DNA from 2 places in the Shewanella sp. 1311 genome. Region 2 is predicted to be linked to the other one. Evidence: riboswitches for the same ligand, from Rfam matches in the RefSeq annotation. Region 2 holds a riboswitch; the other holds the start of a gene.
What was found. A riboswitch is a leader RNA that binds a small molecule or an ion and turns the genes downstream of it on or off. The one in region 2 is predicted to bind thiamine pyrophosphate.
Positions count from the first base shown of each region.

Region 1: linked by a shared signal. The riboswitch ahead of thiC (phosphomethylpyrimidine synthase ThiC) and the one ahead of AC5YB3_RS20805 (TonB-dependent receptor) in region 2 are both predicted to bind thiamine pyrophosphate.

Region 1 is NZ_CM181686.1:5,072,347-5,079,881, reverse strand. Features, by position in the region: gene AC5YB3_RS22290 (thiazole synthase) at 1-124, opposite strand, end outside; gene thiS (sulfur carrier protein ThiS) at 126-329, opposite strand; gene AC5YB3_RS22280 (HesA/MoeB/ThiF family protein) at 346-1,260, opposite strand; gene AC5YB3_RS22275 (bifunctional hydroxymethylpyrimidine kinase/phosphomethylpyrimidine kinase) at 1,253-3,208, opposite strand; gene thiC (phosphomethylpyrimidine synthase ThiC) at 3,211-5,316, opposite strand; TPP riboswitch at 5,518-5,616, opposite strand; gene AC5YB3_RS22265 (hypothetical protein) at 5,785-7,116, opposite strand.
Region 2 is NZ_CM181686.1:4,722,689-4,730,223, reverse strand. Features, by position in the region: gene AC5YB3_RS20825 (DUF6279 family lipoprotein) at 1-301, opposite strand, end outside; gene AC5YB3_RS20820 (phosphotransferase) at 448-1,641, opposite strand; gene pnuC (nicotinamide riboside transporter PnuC) at 1,641-2,294, opposite strand; gene AC5YB3_RS20810 (hypothetical protein) at 2,341-2,601, opposite strand; gene AC5YB3_RS20805 (TonB-dependent receptor) at 2,708-4,942, opposite strand; TPP riboswitch at 4,997-5,122, opposite strand; gene AC5YB3_RS20800 (YcfL family putative periplasmic lipoprotein) at 5,215-5,610, opposite strand; gene AC5YB3_RS20795 (PaaI family thioesterase) at 5,752-6,249, opposite strand; gene AC5YB3_RS20790 (PaaI family thioesterase) at 6,236-6,763, opposite strand; gene hinT (purine nucleoside phosphoramidase) at 6,760-7,116, opposite strand; gene AC5YB3_RS20780 (M61 family metallopeptidase) at 7,523-7,535, shown strand, end outside.

The sequences.
Region 1 (7,535 bases), 350 kb from region 2:
TCGCAACTGTCACTAACTGCGATTTTGAAGCAGTTATCGCCTCAAGCATCACTTGGCTATTGCTGAATTTTCCCGTTCCGGTAAATAACCGTGATTCAAACTCCACATCGGCAATCTTTAACATACTAGCCTCCCGCTACAGCTGAAAAAAGTTCTAATTTATCTTCATGTTGGCAGAGAATCGATTGCCAGCGATTACGCGGAACCACCTCTGCATTCAACACGATAGCGACCGAATCGAGGGCTATATCTTGCGCGAGGATCACAGCCGCGAGCGAAGTCGGTTCCGTTAATGGCTGCGGGACATTATTTATGTGAATTAAAATCATATCAAACCTTCATATTTTATAGTCTGCTGGGCTTATCGGATGATGAACGAACCTCTTTTGGACCACACACATCACAATGGGGATCCCGCGTTAATATCGCCGCTGTCCATGAAAGTGATTTAGCGTCGAAGCGCCAAAAACGCCCCAACAAGACATTTTTCGATTCATCGCAACCGCTATCCACATTCAACAAGAGCTGCATGGCCACCAAAGATTGCATTGACGCCATGACGCCTACGCTCGGCCCGAGTACGCCTTGGGCACTGCAGCTCTGCGACACTCTCGTCTGTGCGGGGAAAATACAGTGATAACAACCACCAGAGGGGAACAGCATTTGGTCGACCGCGAACAATTGGCCGCTAAATGCTGCGATTGACGCGCTAACTAAAGGCAAAGCCGCTTCGATACAGCGGCGATTAATGGCTTGGCGAGTCGCAAAGTTATCGGTGCAGTCAAGCACTAGCACTTTTTTGCCCTGTTGTTTTGCCAGTAAAATATCAGCCAAATGATGAGCCGATGTCGCAGGATTAAATGCTGTTTCATAGGCAGTAACAGTGCAATGCGGTGCTATGCCATTGAGCTTTTGCTTGGCAACTCGCGCCTTATTGAGTCCAATATCGGCATCGTTGAATAACAATTGTCTTGGCAGATTTGATACTTCAACCTTATCCATATCGATTAAGGTCAAGCGACCAATACCTGCACAGGCCAGATATTGCGCCGCCAATTGCCCTAAACCGCCAAGACCGATAATAGCGACACCAGCGTCGGCCAGTTGTAATTGCCCAGCCTCACCCACTTCTGGCAATAAGACTTGCCGAGAATAACGGATGAAATCGGCATCACTGAGTGCATGGCCGCAGTGTTCATTGTCGCTGTGTATATGACCGCAAAGAACCTCTGCGTGAGAAAGAGGTGTTTTTTTACTCATGCTTTGCATCCAACTCATGCTTTACAGCCAGTTCTTCAGACAAGCTACATTGCTCCCAAGCTTGGCTCAGCTCTGCAAACGCTGCGACTGGCTCCTTAGCTTTCGTTATTGCGCGCACCACAGCAATATTGCCCACCCCTGTTGCTTTCACCTTTGCCAGATTTGTTAAGTCAATACCGCCAATTGCGACCAAGGGATAATGGCATTGGAGTAACGCCACATAGTGTTTAAGTTTTGCGAGCCCTTGGGGCGCCGAAGGCATTTGCTTCGTCGTGGTTGGGAATATATGCCCAAGCGCTATGTAGGATGGCGAGTATTGGTGCGCCAATAGCAACTCGAAATAACTGTGGCTCGATATGCCTAGCGCGAGCCCCGCGGCTTGAATGGCCGCTAAGTCAGTAACGGCGAGATCTTCTTGGCCTAAATGTACCCCGAAGGCATGGTATTTTATCGCTAACTGCCAGTGATCATTAATAAAAAGCTGTGCATTAAAATGCTTGCCTAAGGCAATGGCTGTTTGAATTTGTGCTTCTAATTCGGAGCCAATTAACTCAGGTTCGCCTGACTTAGATTTGCCTGACTCACATCTACCTAGCGCAGACTTGCCTAAATCAGATTCGGCTGGCGCGGTGGTAGTAGTTAACTCGCTGATGTCGGTTTTTATCCGTAACTGCACAGTTTTAACGCCTGCCGCTAATAAACTTTCCAGCATGGTTAAGTCACTCACCACGGGATAAACACCAAGCTCGGCATCGAGCACTTTAAAACAGTGGGATAAAATATTTTGAGGTGGCGTCGAGGCTATTCTTACCTGAGCGGTTGCCTGATCTGTTGCGGATAAAACTGTTGCAACTAAATCATTACCAACATCAAGGTGTTGGTTGAGTTGATAACTAATAAAATTGCCATCACACAGATTTATCTTGGCATATCGGGACAAGTTATTAGGCCAACCCGTACGGGCCAACGGCCCTGGACCTTGCCCTAAACCAATCGCCGCGCTTAAGCCTTGACTCACGTAGGCTTTCGCAACAACCACCGCATCTTGCAATACAAAACCCTGCGCTAACACGGCGGCAATGGCCGATGACAAAGTGCAGCCGCTACCATGATTATGACGGGTATTAACCCGCTGGCTGGCTAACCAGAAGCGCCCATTTTGATGCAGCTCAGAGCTCGCGCGCACTTGACGACAAACTAGATAATCCTCGGCAAGCTCAAGGTCCCAGCCGTTGCTATCAAGAGCGATAACATGAACGTTAGCCTGAGTTTGAGCATAAGTGTTATCGTGAGTTTGAGCATGAGTATCATCAAGAATGTCAGTGCAACCAAAGCTCACATCGCCACCTTTAGCGAGCACACTGCAATCAAGGCTCTGGGATAAAGCCAGTGCCGCGGCAGCGAATTGCGCTTTCGTTGAAACATCACTGTGAGTTAACCGCCCAAGTTCAAGCACATTGGGCGTGATAAGTTCGATTAAACCTTTGAAAGGCTTAAAATCTAAGGCTGATTTGGCCGCACTTTTTATATCCTGACAGTTATCTACTGCTAATGCATCGCCACAACTGGCGACCATCACAGGATCGACAATCACAGGCACAGATGGATAGTGGATTTTAAAACTCGCGATCCAATCTGCCAGCAATGCCACTTGAGTTTGATCTGCCAGTAAGCCGATTTTAATTGCTTTGGGTGGCAAGTCGGAAAGTAGAGTCGTCAGCTGAGCCATTAACATCGCCGCTGATACGGGCTCGACTAAAGTGACCGCCACAGAACTTTGCGCCGTCACTGTGGTGACCACACTGCAACCGTGACAGCCCAAATCTTGAATTGTCGCTAAGTCCGCCTGAATACCGGCACCACCGCCACTGTCTGAACCAGCTATGGTCCAGACAAACGCGGGACGCTCGGTATTCATGGGCACATTATCCCCATGAATACCCAACATAATTAGGCTTCCTCAGCTTCGGCGACAAGCTTGTCTTTCACGTGATAGATCTCGGCGCCCGAAGCAGCAAATTGTGCCGATTTTAGCGCCATTGCCGCTTCCAACTCCTGCGGCGTCTTAACTGTGACTTGCATGGCTTGGTCAGCCGCTTCAACTTGCTCCGCCTTCGCTTGTGCCGCCTCTAAGCCTGCGGCATAGGCGCGCACATCTTGGGTGATTTTCATCGAACAAAATTTAGGGCCGCACATAGAGCAAAAATGCGCGACTTTAGCGGATTCCTGCGGTAAAGATTCATCGTGATAAGCACGTGCGGTTTCAGGATCGAGTCCTAAGTTATATTGATCTTCCCAGCGGAATTCAAACCGCGCCTTTGCCAGCGCATTATCACGAATTTGCGCACTCGGATGACCTTTCGCCACATCGGCGGCGTGGGCGGCAATCTTATAAGCAATCAAACCTTGCTTAACATCTTGTTTATTCGGTAATCCTAAGTGTTCTTTTGGCGTGACATAACACAACATAGCGCAGCCGTACCAAGCAATCATGGCCGCGCCTATGCCGGAGGTGAAATGATCATACCCAGGTGCGATATCGGTGATTTGTGGGCCAAGCGTGTAAAACGGCGCTTCATCGCAGTGAGCTAACTGCTTGTCCATGTTCTCTTTAATGAGCTGCATCGGGATATGTCCCGGCCCTTCGATAATGGTTTGTACGTCGTATTCCCACGCGATTTTGACTAGCTCACCTAAGGTTTCAAGCTCTGCAAACTGGGCGGCATCATTAGCGTCGGCAATCGAGCCTGGACGCATACCATCACCTAAAGACAGGGATACATCGTAGGCGACGCAAAGCTCACAGATCTCACGAAAATGGCTGTAGAGGAAGTTTTCCTTGTGATGACTCAGGCACCATTTGGCCATAATTGAACCGCCGCGAGAAACGATCCCAGTAACACGTTTAGCCGTCATCGGCACATAACGCAGCAGCACACCAGCATGAATAGTAAAGTAATCAACACCTTGTTCCGCTTGTTCAATCAAGGTATCGCGGAACACTTCCCAGGTTAAATCCTCTGCCACGCCGTTCACTTTCTCCAGCGCTTGATAAATCGGCACTGTGCCGATGGGCACTGGCGAGTTGCGGATGATCCACTCGCGGGTCTCGTGGATATAACGCCCCGTGGATAAATCCATTACCGTATCTGCACCCCAACGGGTTGACCAGACGAGCTTTTCCACTTCTTCCTCGATGGATGACGTCACCGCAGAATTACCAATATTGGCATTCACTTTCACCAAAAAGTTACGCCCAATGATCATAGGTTCGGCTTCGGGATGGTTAATATTCAGCGGAATAATCGCGCGGCCACGGGCAACTTCGGCGCGGACAAATTCGGCGGTAATCGGTTCGCCGACTAAGGCACCAAAAGCTTCGCCCTTGGCTTTACGATTGAGGATTTCATCCTGTACTTCGGCAAGTGCCATGTTCTCGCGGATCGCCACATATTCCATTTCGGGAGTGATAATCCCTTGACGGGCATAGTGTAATTGGCTGACTCGTTTACCCTGCAGCGCTCTGCGTGGGCGAACAATTGCACTCGAGCCAGCCTCAAAACGCAGATGGTCTAAACCATCATCGGCGAGTCTTTGTTGGGTAAAGTCTGAGGTCGCGCAGGGTAATTGCTCTGTATCGTTGCGGGCTAGGATCCAGTTTTGTCTTAATTTACCAAGGCCTAGACGCACATTGATGTCGGCCTCAGGATCGGAATAAGGTCCGGCGCAATCGTACACTCGGATTGGCGGATTTTTCTCCATGATAGGCGCATCATCTGTTCCGCCCACCAGCGTGTCAGTCTGCAGAATGTGTCGCATGCCAACGCGAATATCGGCACTTGAACCTTCGAGATAAATCTTTTGTGAATTAGGATGTTGCAGTGGCGCTAACGTATCGATAAAGGCTTGGGCCTGCGCGCGGGTTTCGCGGCGACTCGGCGCCTTAGGCACTGTTGATTGACTAGACTCAGACGATTTATTAGGGATTGTCGATTCTGGCGCTGTAATTTCTATCGCATTGGCAGCTACAGCTGGGTTTTGGTTTGAACTGGACATAAGCAATCTCACGTTAAAAAATGGAGTTGCTTGTCTGGAGAATTGAGTTGTTGATAGCTGGGCATGGCAATCAATTTTTGTGGCCAACACTGGCTTCAAAAATTGAGTTACCCTGCTCAATAACAATTAAATCTAAACATTAAGGCTTAAAACACTGCTTAGTTAACAGATGTTCAAGCCGTCTATTTTGGCGATTTAATGTGTGTTATTACGCTTGTTTCCTTCGCAGGTTTTAACCTGATCAGGTTCAACGGATCCCGAATAAACGGTCTCAGCCAAGAGGCACTCCGACAAGATGAGTGCGCAGTATAGACAGAAGCGGCAGTAACAAACAAGGAAAAAAGTAATTAAAAATCTTAACTACCAATCCAAAATAAAGACTCACAATCTATTGTTTTTAATTGAAAAAATTAAATAAAACTAAAAAAACTTATAATAGTCGTGAAAATAAATCATAAAAGAAAGTCACTATTTATGGGGTTTGAGCATCATTTTGTTTAATCGAGATTGAATGGCATCATCAATAGCTTGATTGATTTTTTTGCCACTGCAGTTAATGGGAAAACCTAAATTTTCGGCGTTAGGATTAATTTGTGTCCCCAGACGGACGACGCGATAACAAGTATCCCCTATACGCACAATACGATTTGGGTCTAAGGGTAAATCTAGACTCGTTGTGCCACCGAAATCATCGGCGTTAGGGACAAATAACACTTCCATCTCAGGGCTCATTTCACTCATATTCGATTTCCGGGTGAATTTATCGGCCTGTTCAATGACGAGATCATCGAGCGCTTGCTCGCGCTGACGTTCAAAATATTGCTGGGTGAATAAACTCATGCTTGAGCTTGTCGCTATTGTGCTCTCACCTTCTGCTGCGGGCGAACTCTTAGCGCCAAGCTGCGGCTTTATTTCTGTAGCATCAAACATATTCGTTGGCTTTTTTGCCGTTGCTTCCACGGGCTGTACTTCACTTTGTACACTTGATTGAGATTGGCTTGATTGAGTGATGTCCGGTTTAACCGTATCTGGCTTCACTTTTCCCTGATCTACTTTTTCAGGCACGACCTTTTCAAGTATTGGCATAGGCTTAACTTGAGTTGTAGGCGTGGGAACAGTTGTAGGCGTAACAGAACTTTCCGCTTCAGTCTTATCCACGGCCTTGCTCTCTGTTTCTAGCGCAGCGCTTTCAGCCTTCTCTACCGCGGGAGCATAAATAAAGTAAGCTTTAAGCGCCGTCACTTTAGAGCCCCGACTTCCCGTTTCCGTTAATCCAAAGGGATTTAACTGTGGGCGCCACAAAATGCAGATAAGTAAAAATAAACACGCATGCACTAAGAGCACAAAAAATAGCAGACTTAATCCTTTGAAATACGGCTGACGAGCACGTAAAACTGATCCCGTCTCCAATGCCTGATCACTGGTTTGTATTATCCTAGACAGTTCAGGTTTGGATTCAGATTCAGCAACCAATTTATCTTGATGTTGATCTTGATGTTCAGCATGGATTTCTTGCAGTACTAAATCTTGGGCTTGCTCATGATATATAGCTTGAGTGTCATGCTCAGTGACTAAACGGCCTGCACCACGATTGAACGCTGACGGCTCGGCATCAGTGGTAAAAACAGGCGTTTGAGCAGTATCCAGATCACCGAAGTGATGATCAAATGCAATAAAAGTCTCACCTTCTGGCGATGTGACCGAAAAAAGCAAAGCACTATCAGCATCATCTCCAATCGCTATTGCTGTAGGAGATACTGTCAATAAAGGCGTGGCTTTGGGTTGACGTTGAAAAGGCAAAATCCATCCTTAGGTTTTGTGTAGTCTCAATTGATTTCGATGATACTTAACGTGGAACAATTGCACTCAAATCCAATATCAATCCAATATCGAGTTGCTGAATATTGAAAGAGAATTATCCAATGATTGCATTTACTTGCGAGTGCTCAACGCAGATTAGAGGAGGCAAACAGGGTAAAGTTCAACGCGAATACAACACGCGACAAGCGCAGTGCTTACTCCAATGCTTGATCAGACACTTGTCAGTTGAGACAAATAAGGCTGGGAATTGAGCTCACTATCGCGCTAAATTGAAAGGAAATGGCTTGCTAACTCTTACGTCTTGAAGCGGATAACATCATCAATGCGATACGCTGACGGGAATGCAAGACGGCGTTAAAAATCTAAAGGTGAAAACAATAGAAGCCAGCCATATATTT
Region 2 (7,535 bases):
GAAACCAATGCCGCTTAGCAATCTCCACATGCTCGGCCCATAATACTGGTGTTAAGGTATTGGTTTTGATGAGGCTTTCGACTTCGGTTAATTGCACCACATAGTGGGACAATTCTTTGGATTGATGCCACAGGACAAATTTTTCAATGAGGGCGTCAAATGCCTTTTGCTGCGGTTTATCTAAGGTAACGTAGTCCTCTTGCTCCCAACCGATAGCCCAATCGAGGAAATGGTAACTGAATTTAGTGGAACAGGCGCTTAAGCCTAAGAGACACACAAGTAGCATCACGCCTTTTTTCATACTGAATCATCCATCCTAGAACTGTTACTAATATGACGCTTGAGCCTATATAAAGTTGCCTCTTATATCAAACAAGTTTGTCTAATAAAGGTTTTTAATATGTTAATACTTTGCCTGCTTTAAATCGCCAATCGTGCCGCTAATCGTTATGATTCTTGGGTGATGAGCGGCCAAAAACAATCAAACCATGCGAGATAGTCGGCGCTACGACTGGGCTCCGTTTGCGCTGCCATCAATAATGCCCAGTAGCAAGCAAATACCCAGTACATGTCAATGGCGGCAGGCACGGCCGCTACGGCGTGGGACGTGACATAGGGATGTTGACTCAGATACTGCGTCACTAACTCGTTTTGCTGGGCTGGCGTTAACGCATGGGTCGCTAACACTACGGCTAACTCACACAGTGGATGCGACGCCGTCGCATACTCAAAATCGATACAATACAAGCGGTTGTTTTTGAGTAACAGATTGTGGGGATTAAGATCGCGATGGCAAAACTGCGGCTTAATTAAACAAGCCGCTAAGTCATCACACCAATGTTTGATGTCGATTTGGATGTTAAGCAGCTTAGCGACTCGCTCACTCCAATCGTGCGTGAGCGCAAGAGATGCCTGATAGGCAAGCATCTGCTGGTGATATTCCTGCCATTGCTCTGTGATACTAATGGCATAAGAACCTGTGGGCAGTTCCCGCAATTGCAGCAATAATTCCAGCAGTAAATGCGCAGCTAAGTTGGGATGCTTATCTTGCTGTATTGGCATCAGCCAAGGTTCAGGATTTAAATAAGCTTGTTGTGAATCGCCGTGATATAAAATGCCCAAAGACGACTGCCCCAGCACAAAATCAGCGGCACTGGTTTGGCGCTCTAAGGCAGGCCAATGGATGAAGCGTTTACGTTGAAAGCGTTCGCTATCAATCACATTGTGTTCAATTGCCGCAGACTCTGCAGCGCTCGCTACTGCACTTTCGATAAGGTCACTCTCGATAAGGTCACTCTCGATAAAGTCACTCTCAATAAGGTCACTCTCAATAAAATCACTGAGGTAGTAGCGCTCATCTTCACTCACCCACAGCAGTGCTGGGGCAAGTTTAGCTTGGGCGAGTTGTTGCCAGTAAAAACGCTCCTGCTGGCGGGTGCAAAAACTGTCCGCCGCATCGGCATTGACCCGCAACACATAACTGCCTGCAGGCGTAGTGATCTTATAATTATGATTACTCAAGCCGCCCGAAAGTTCGCAAATGCTCAGCACTTGCTCAAGTCCAGCTCGTTTGAGTATGGGCAAGAGTGCGTTGAATGATTCGCCTGCTGAGTATGGCTTATCAGCGTTTACATCGAGCATTAACTGAGTAACTTCAAGGCATTGGCCTCACGGGCGTCGGCTAATGCAGTGCGCCACAGGAAATACCCTACTACAGCAAGCCCCACATAGAGTACGAATAATAACGAGGTCAGCATCAAGCCTTTACTGAGATAAAGGTATATAGACACTATGTCGATGACGACCCAGTAGAGCCAATTTTCAAGTACTTTCTTCGCTACTAAATAGGTCGTCATCACAGCAAAACAGGTCGTGGTCGCATCTAAATATGGGAATGCGGCCTGAGTATATGTCGCCATGCCGTGACCGACTAATAACGAAATAACGCCTGTCACCGCGATCAGTTTCAAGTGGGTTTTCAACGGCCAAGTGGTCACTTTGACCCCTTGATGTTTATCGCCGCCCTGGGTCCAGAGCCAATATCCATAGAGCGCCATCGCCATATAATAGATATTCAGCACTGACTCCATCAGTAACGACACCTTCCAAAACAACACAGTGTAAATGGCGGTACTGGCAAAGGCCGCCGCCCAGCACCAGACGCTCGCCTTCATCGCCAGCAGTAGATATGCCATGGCCAGCAGTACCGCCAAGGCTTCCCATGCGGTCATCACATGGACTTCACCAAAGACCGCATTCATACTCTCGACCATGGTTAACCATAAATCTGTCATTGTGTTGTTCTCACTGCCTATTTATCGCGTATGTGACGGTAAAGCGTTATTCGCTGTGGGCTAAATTAAGCTCACCACCGATAAACTTACACACAAATACTGCCTTGCCCCACTTCTCATGGGCGGCTTGCATCTCGGTCGCCAGCATAGTCATCACATCTAAATAATCGCCGCACACTTGTGTTGCCATCGCATTCGTCACGCGCTCGATATGAGGATAGCTATCCACCCGGCCAATGAACCACTTAATCGGATCGAGGTAGTTCTCATTGAAGGGATACATGCTAATTTCTGCGGTCAGTTTCATTTTAATTCCTTAAATTTGAGAGAAGCTGTAGCCCTTACAGTGGACTGCAGCTTAGTCATGAGTTAACCCAATAGGCTCATAGTGACATGTGCCATTACATCAGTTTTTACATAAACTTAACGTTAAAGGTTACGCCAATCTGACGCGGATCGCCGTAACGAATATATTGCTTTTCAGCCCAGCCATTATCTGGCTCGTTACCGAAATAGAAGCCGCGCACACCGTATTCTTCATTGAACAAATTACGGCCCCATAAATAGGCTGACCACGCACTCGCCTCATAACCCACGCGGGCATTGACGATAGTGTAGGGCTCAGAGCGGGATTCATTGCTGTCGGAATAGTAAAACTCACTCTTACCGCTCAGGTTTAGGTTAGTAAACCAGCCCGAATTGGTACGATAAGTCCCACCAAGGCTGTAGGTTAAGTGTGGTGAATGGGCCAGATCGCGGCCAGTTAAATCCACCTCAGTGCCATATTTATCCTGATACTGGTAGTCACCGTAGGCCGTTTCTAACCAACCTAAGCTTGAGTAAATTTGTAGATTATCCGTGGCATACCAGGTCGCATCTAACTCAGCACCATAGTTATTAGAACTACCAGCGTTTTCGGTGAACAAGATAAAACGCTGAGGTTTATCAGGGTCTTGCTGGGATGCCGCCACCTGTTGATCTTGTCTGTCCATATAGAACAGCGCCAAATTAGTATCGATAAGCCCCGCTAACCAATGGGATTTAAGGCCAATTTCATAGTTATAAAGCGTCTCAGTACTAAACTCTTTTTTATCGTTCAATTCGACAGGTAAAGACATGTTGAAACCGCCCGCCTTGTAACCGCGCGCGACACGAACATAAGCGTTGTGCGAGTCATTCAGCACTTTACTCACTGCAATATGACCGCCCCACATGGTTTCACTCGGGTCGAAATTATCGTTATTCGTATCTGAGTAATGGCTGTTACGGCGCTCTAAACGTAGGCCCACAGATAAGGCATAACCTGAGCTCAGATCCGTATCGAGCTGACCAAACAAGGCATAGTTCGTCGCTTCATACTCAGAGTCTAAGACTTCATCCGGCCAAGTATTGTATTCAGAATACAATTGGTTATCTTCTTTCAGATTCATGCCGTACACACCAAGCAACCAATCTGTACTGTCCGCAAAGATTCGGCCCTGCTCGGTAGAACTTAAGCGAAACTCTTGCGACACGGTTTTACGTTGGCCCGTTTTATCCCAAAAATAATCATATTGGCACGGTGCCAGATTGCCATCGTCATCACTGCATTGCTTAGAAGCCCAATACTCTGGGTTCGACCAATCGCCATCGTAACTGTAATGGTGATCGGTATTCGCAAAGGACGTTAACGAGGTTAGCTCAAAGGTTTCAGCGCCAGAATAGGTCGCTTTAAAGCCTGCGCCTGTGGTGCGCTGGCTATCGACACCCGGTTGATCCGATGTCGTCTGGGTCGGTGAATTGGTTAAACTCCACACATCATAGCCATTATCAAAATCGGCGTGCAGCACAGTTAAATCAAACTGCAAATCGTCAGTCGCATACCAGCGCAGCTTAGCGCGGCCGCTGAACTCATCGCGGCCATTGGTATCGTCACGACCTAAATAGAGGTTGTCGTGGTAACCATTTTGTTGATGTTGCTGCAGTGACACGCGATAAAGCAGCTTGCCAGAATCCGTTAATGGGCCGGAACTGAAACCGCTAAACGTGCGTAAATCATCATCGCCTAACGATACTTCGCCGCCATGTTCAAACACATCGGTGGGATCGTTACTTTTCAGATAAATCAGTCCCGCTAAGGCATTCGCGCCATAACGTGTGCCCTGTGGTCCACGTAGCACTTCGACCTGTTGTAGATCGTACATGCTCGACACCATACCAATACCGGATAAATCGATATCATCTATGATGTAACCCACAGAGGAATTAGGTGCACCTTGGTATTGCTCTTGCTCTCCTACGCCACGAATTTGAAAATATTTCGGCCGCGAACTTCCACCTGACCAGTTAAAATTGGCAATGGAATTAAGCAGATCTTCAAAGTGCTGCGCGCTTTCATCTTGAATTTTTTGACTGTCGATAACGGTAATACTGGAAGGCATTTTTTCTAAGCTTGAACTGCGAAAATCCGCCGTCACCACCATGACTTCCATCTCAGTGCTGGGATCGGGTTTATCGATAGCGTCGGTTTGTGCAAATGCAGAAGTGCTCAGCGCGGTAGCAATGGCTAACGCCAGCGGCGCTCGGGTTAAAAACAAGCTGGGTGTGATGGTTGAAAACGGGGAATGACGTTTTGACGTGTTACTGTTTAGCGTTTTACTGTTTAACATAGGACCTCAAATACATAGTTTGAGATCCGGCAACGAATAAGCGATTCAGAAGTGTGCTGTTGATTGGCCCATTCCTACGCCGGTATTAGCCGGATCAGGTTCTAAGGGTTCGTCAGCTGACATCTCAGTTTGCAGTAATCAACGTAAATTCATTCGCTGCAAACACCCCTTGGCGACGCCTAGTATACATGAGTAATAGGATGGGATGACACATTTACCTCATAAAATGAAAAATGCCAGCATAGCTGGCATTCTCAGGGCGAACTCACCGCTTAATTCGAAAAGGTTTCGCGCACGTACACATCAAATTTAACCGCTTGGGCATTGGGCGCCACGGCGGCGACTTGCAATTGTTGCTTGCCATGCAGCTTGACCGATTTCCAGCTCGTCGCTTCATCTTCAATAGTAAAGCCGCTGGCGTCGTACCAAGTGAATTTATACTGCACACGCATGTCAGTTGATGATTTGCTAACAATCAGCGCTGAACCCTGCACTAAATCACCAACTCGGCGTGCATCCACACTTTCAACTCCAATATCTCGGGCAAAGCTGGAATTATCGACGCGGGTTTCACCGAGCGAACTCACTGAAATACCTGCGGTATGTGAGGCACAAGCGCCTAAGGTCAGCGCCGCGGTCAATAACAGTCCTGTATAAATTTGTTTCATCTCTTTCTCCCAGTCACGCGACAAAATGCGCGGCCAGCGCGCATCATTTCCCATTAAACGACAAGCTAATCGAACTGTGCTGAACTTATGCTTAACAAGACAGACTTAATCATCACTCAAACATCTGCTCAATAAAACGAGTTAATCAATCAGAAAGTGCGCCCGTGCCGTAGCGATGAGCTGCTTACGATTGGTTTGCCAACAATCGATATTCACGTTGGCCACTCGTCGCCCCTGACGGGTAATACGACATTCAGCAAAGCTATCTTTATGCAGGCCTGCACGTAAATAGTCGATGGAAAAATCGACCACTTTAGGCACTTTGGCAGTTTGCATAAAGACCATCAACTGCACTATCGCTGACATCTCCATAAAACCTGCAATGACGCCGCCATGGATAGCGGGCAACACAGGATTACCGATATTGTCGTCCTTAGCAGGCAGTTTAAAAATCAGTTCATCACCAAAACGTTCCACCTTCATACCAATAAATTTGGCATAGGGAACGTGCTCAAGTAAATGACCAAAATCGTTAAGCTCAGTCGCGCGCTTAACAATACCTTGCACATCGATAGGCGCTTTTACTTGGGCATGTTGAGTGGCACTGGCTGTACCAAGTTCCGAATTATTTGCGCTCATCAGTGTCTCCTATTTCAGGCACGGCTTCACCCATCAGCGCTTGTCTAAAGGCATCACCCACCATTTCTGGACTGATCCGCATAAAGGAACCAACAGCATGGGCAATAGGATCATCTATGCTGTCTTGATAAGCAATCGCGCGGGTAAAGGCAATATTGGAAGACAATTTGTAGCATTCCGCAAACCCAAACACAGGCTTATGGGGCTGAGCGGGCTTCATATAATCCACCCGCAAATCGAGCGTAGGTGAGATTTCTAACAATTTGAATTTATGGAAAATTGCACTGACCACTGCACTGCCACAGGCGGTATCCATTAAAGTAGTAATGACTCCGCCATGGATAACGCCCGTATCGGGATAACCAATTAATTCAGTGCTGTAGGGCAACTCAATCAACACATGGTGCTCACTCGCCTCCAGTACGGTTAAACCGAGACGACGACACTGAGCGAGTTGATCCACAAACCGCTGCGCCATTTGGGTCAGCGGGAAAAAATCCGAATTGACCTTCATTGGCCTTGACTCAACATGGGCCCCAGAGGCTCCCCGCCCACAAGGTGGAAATGAATGTGATAGACTTCTTGTCCACCGTGTTGATTGCAGTTCATGATCAGTCGGTAGCCATCTTTAGCGATACCCGCTTCCGCCGCCAATTTAGCGGCAACTGTCATCATGCGGCCAAGCACCGGCTCATCAGAGGCTTTCATGTCGTTCGCCGTTGGGATCAAATGATTTGGCACAATCAAGAAGTGCGTTGGCGCCTTAGGGGAAATGTCTCTAAAGGCAGTCACAAGTTCATCTTGATACAGAATATCCGCGGGAATTTCGCGACGAATAATTTTGCTGAAAATCGTTTCTTCGGCCATGGGGCTTCCTCCTTGGGTTAGTTGGCATAGTATATACCCAAACAACTTGAAGATGCATGATTCAGCTGGAGTTTAACGCACTTTAGGCAAGGCGGTTATTTGCGGACCTAGTGGGCTAAGTTAAAAATAACCAACAAAGCATAAAGTGCGTTAAAACCCGCCGGGACGGAGCGTCTAGGGCACTCCACTCCCGTGTTGCATCAATTCAAAAGGTGGCCGACATTCTGTCATTGATGCGCCTTGAATTGAAGCACCCTAGGCGCTCTGAACTCGTATCTTCAGGTTGCTTGGGTATATTGACAATTCAATGCTTTGTGTCTGTAGATATTTTGCTTTTCATTTGCCAGTTGCAGGCATTTTTGGCAGCATGGCCACCATTAAAACACTCAGGTTTTGCAGGATAAATATGATCCATTACC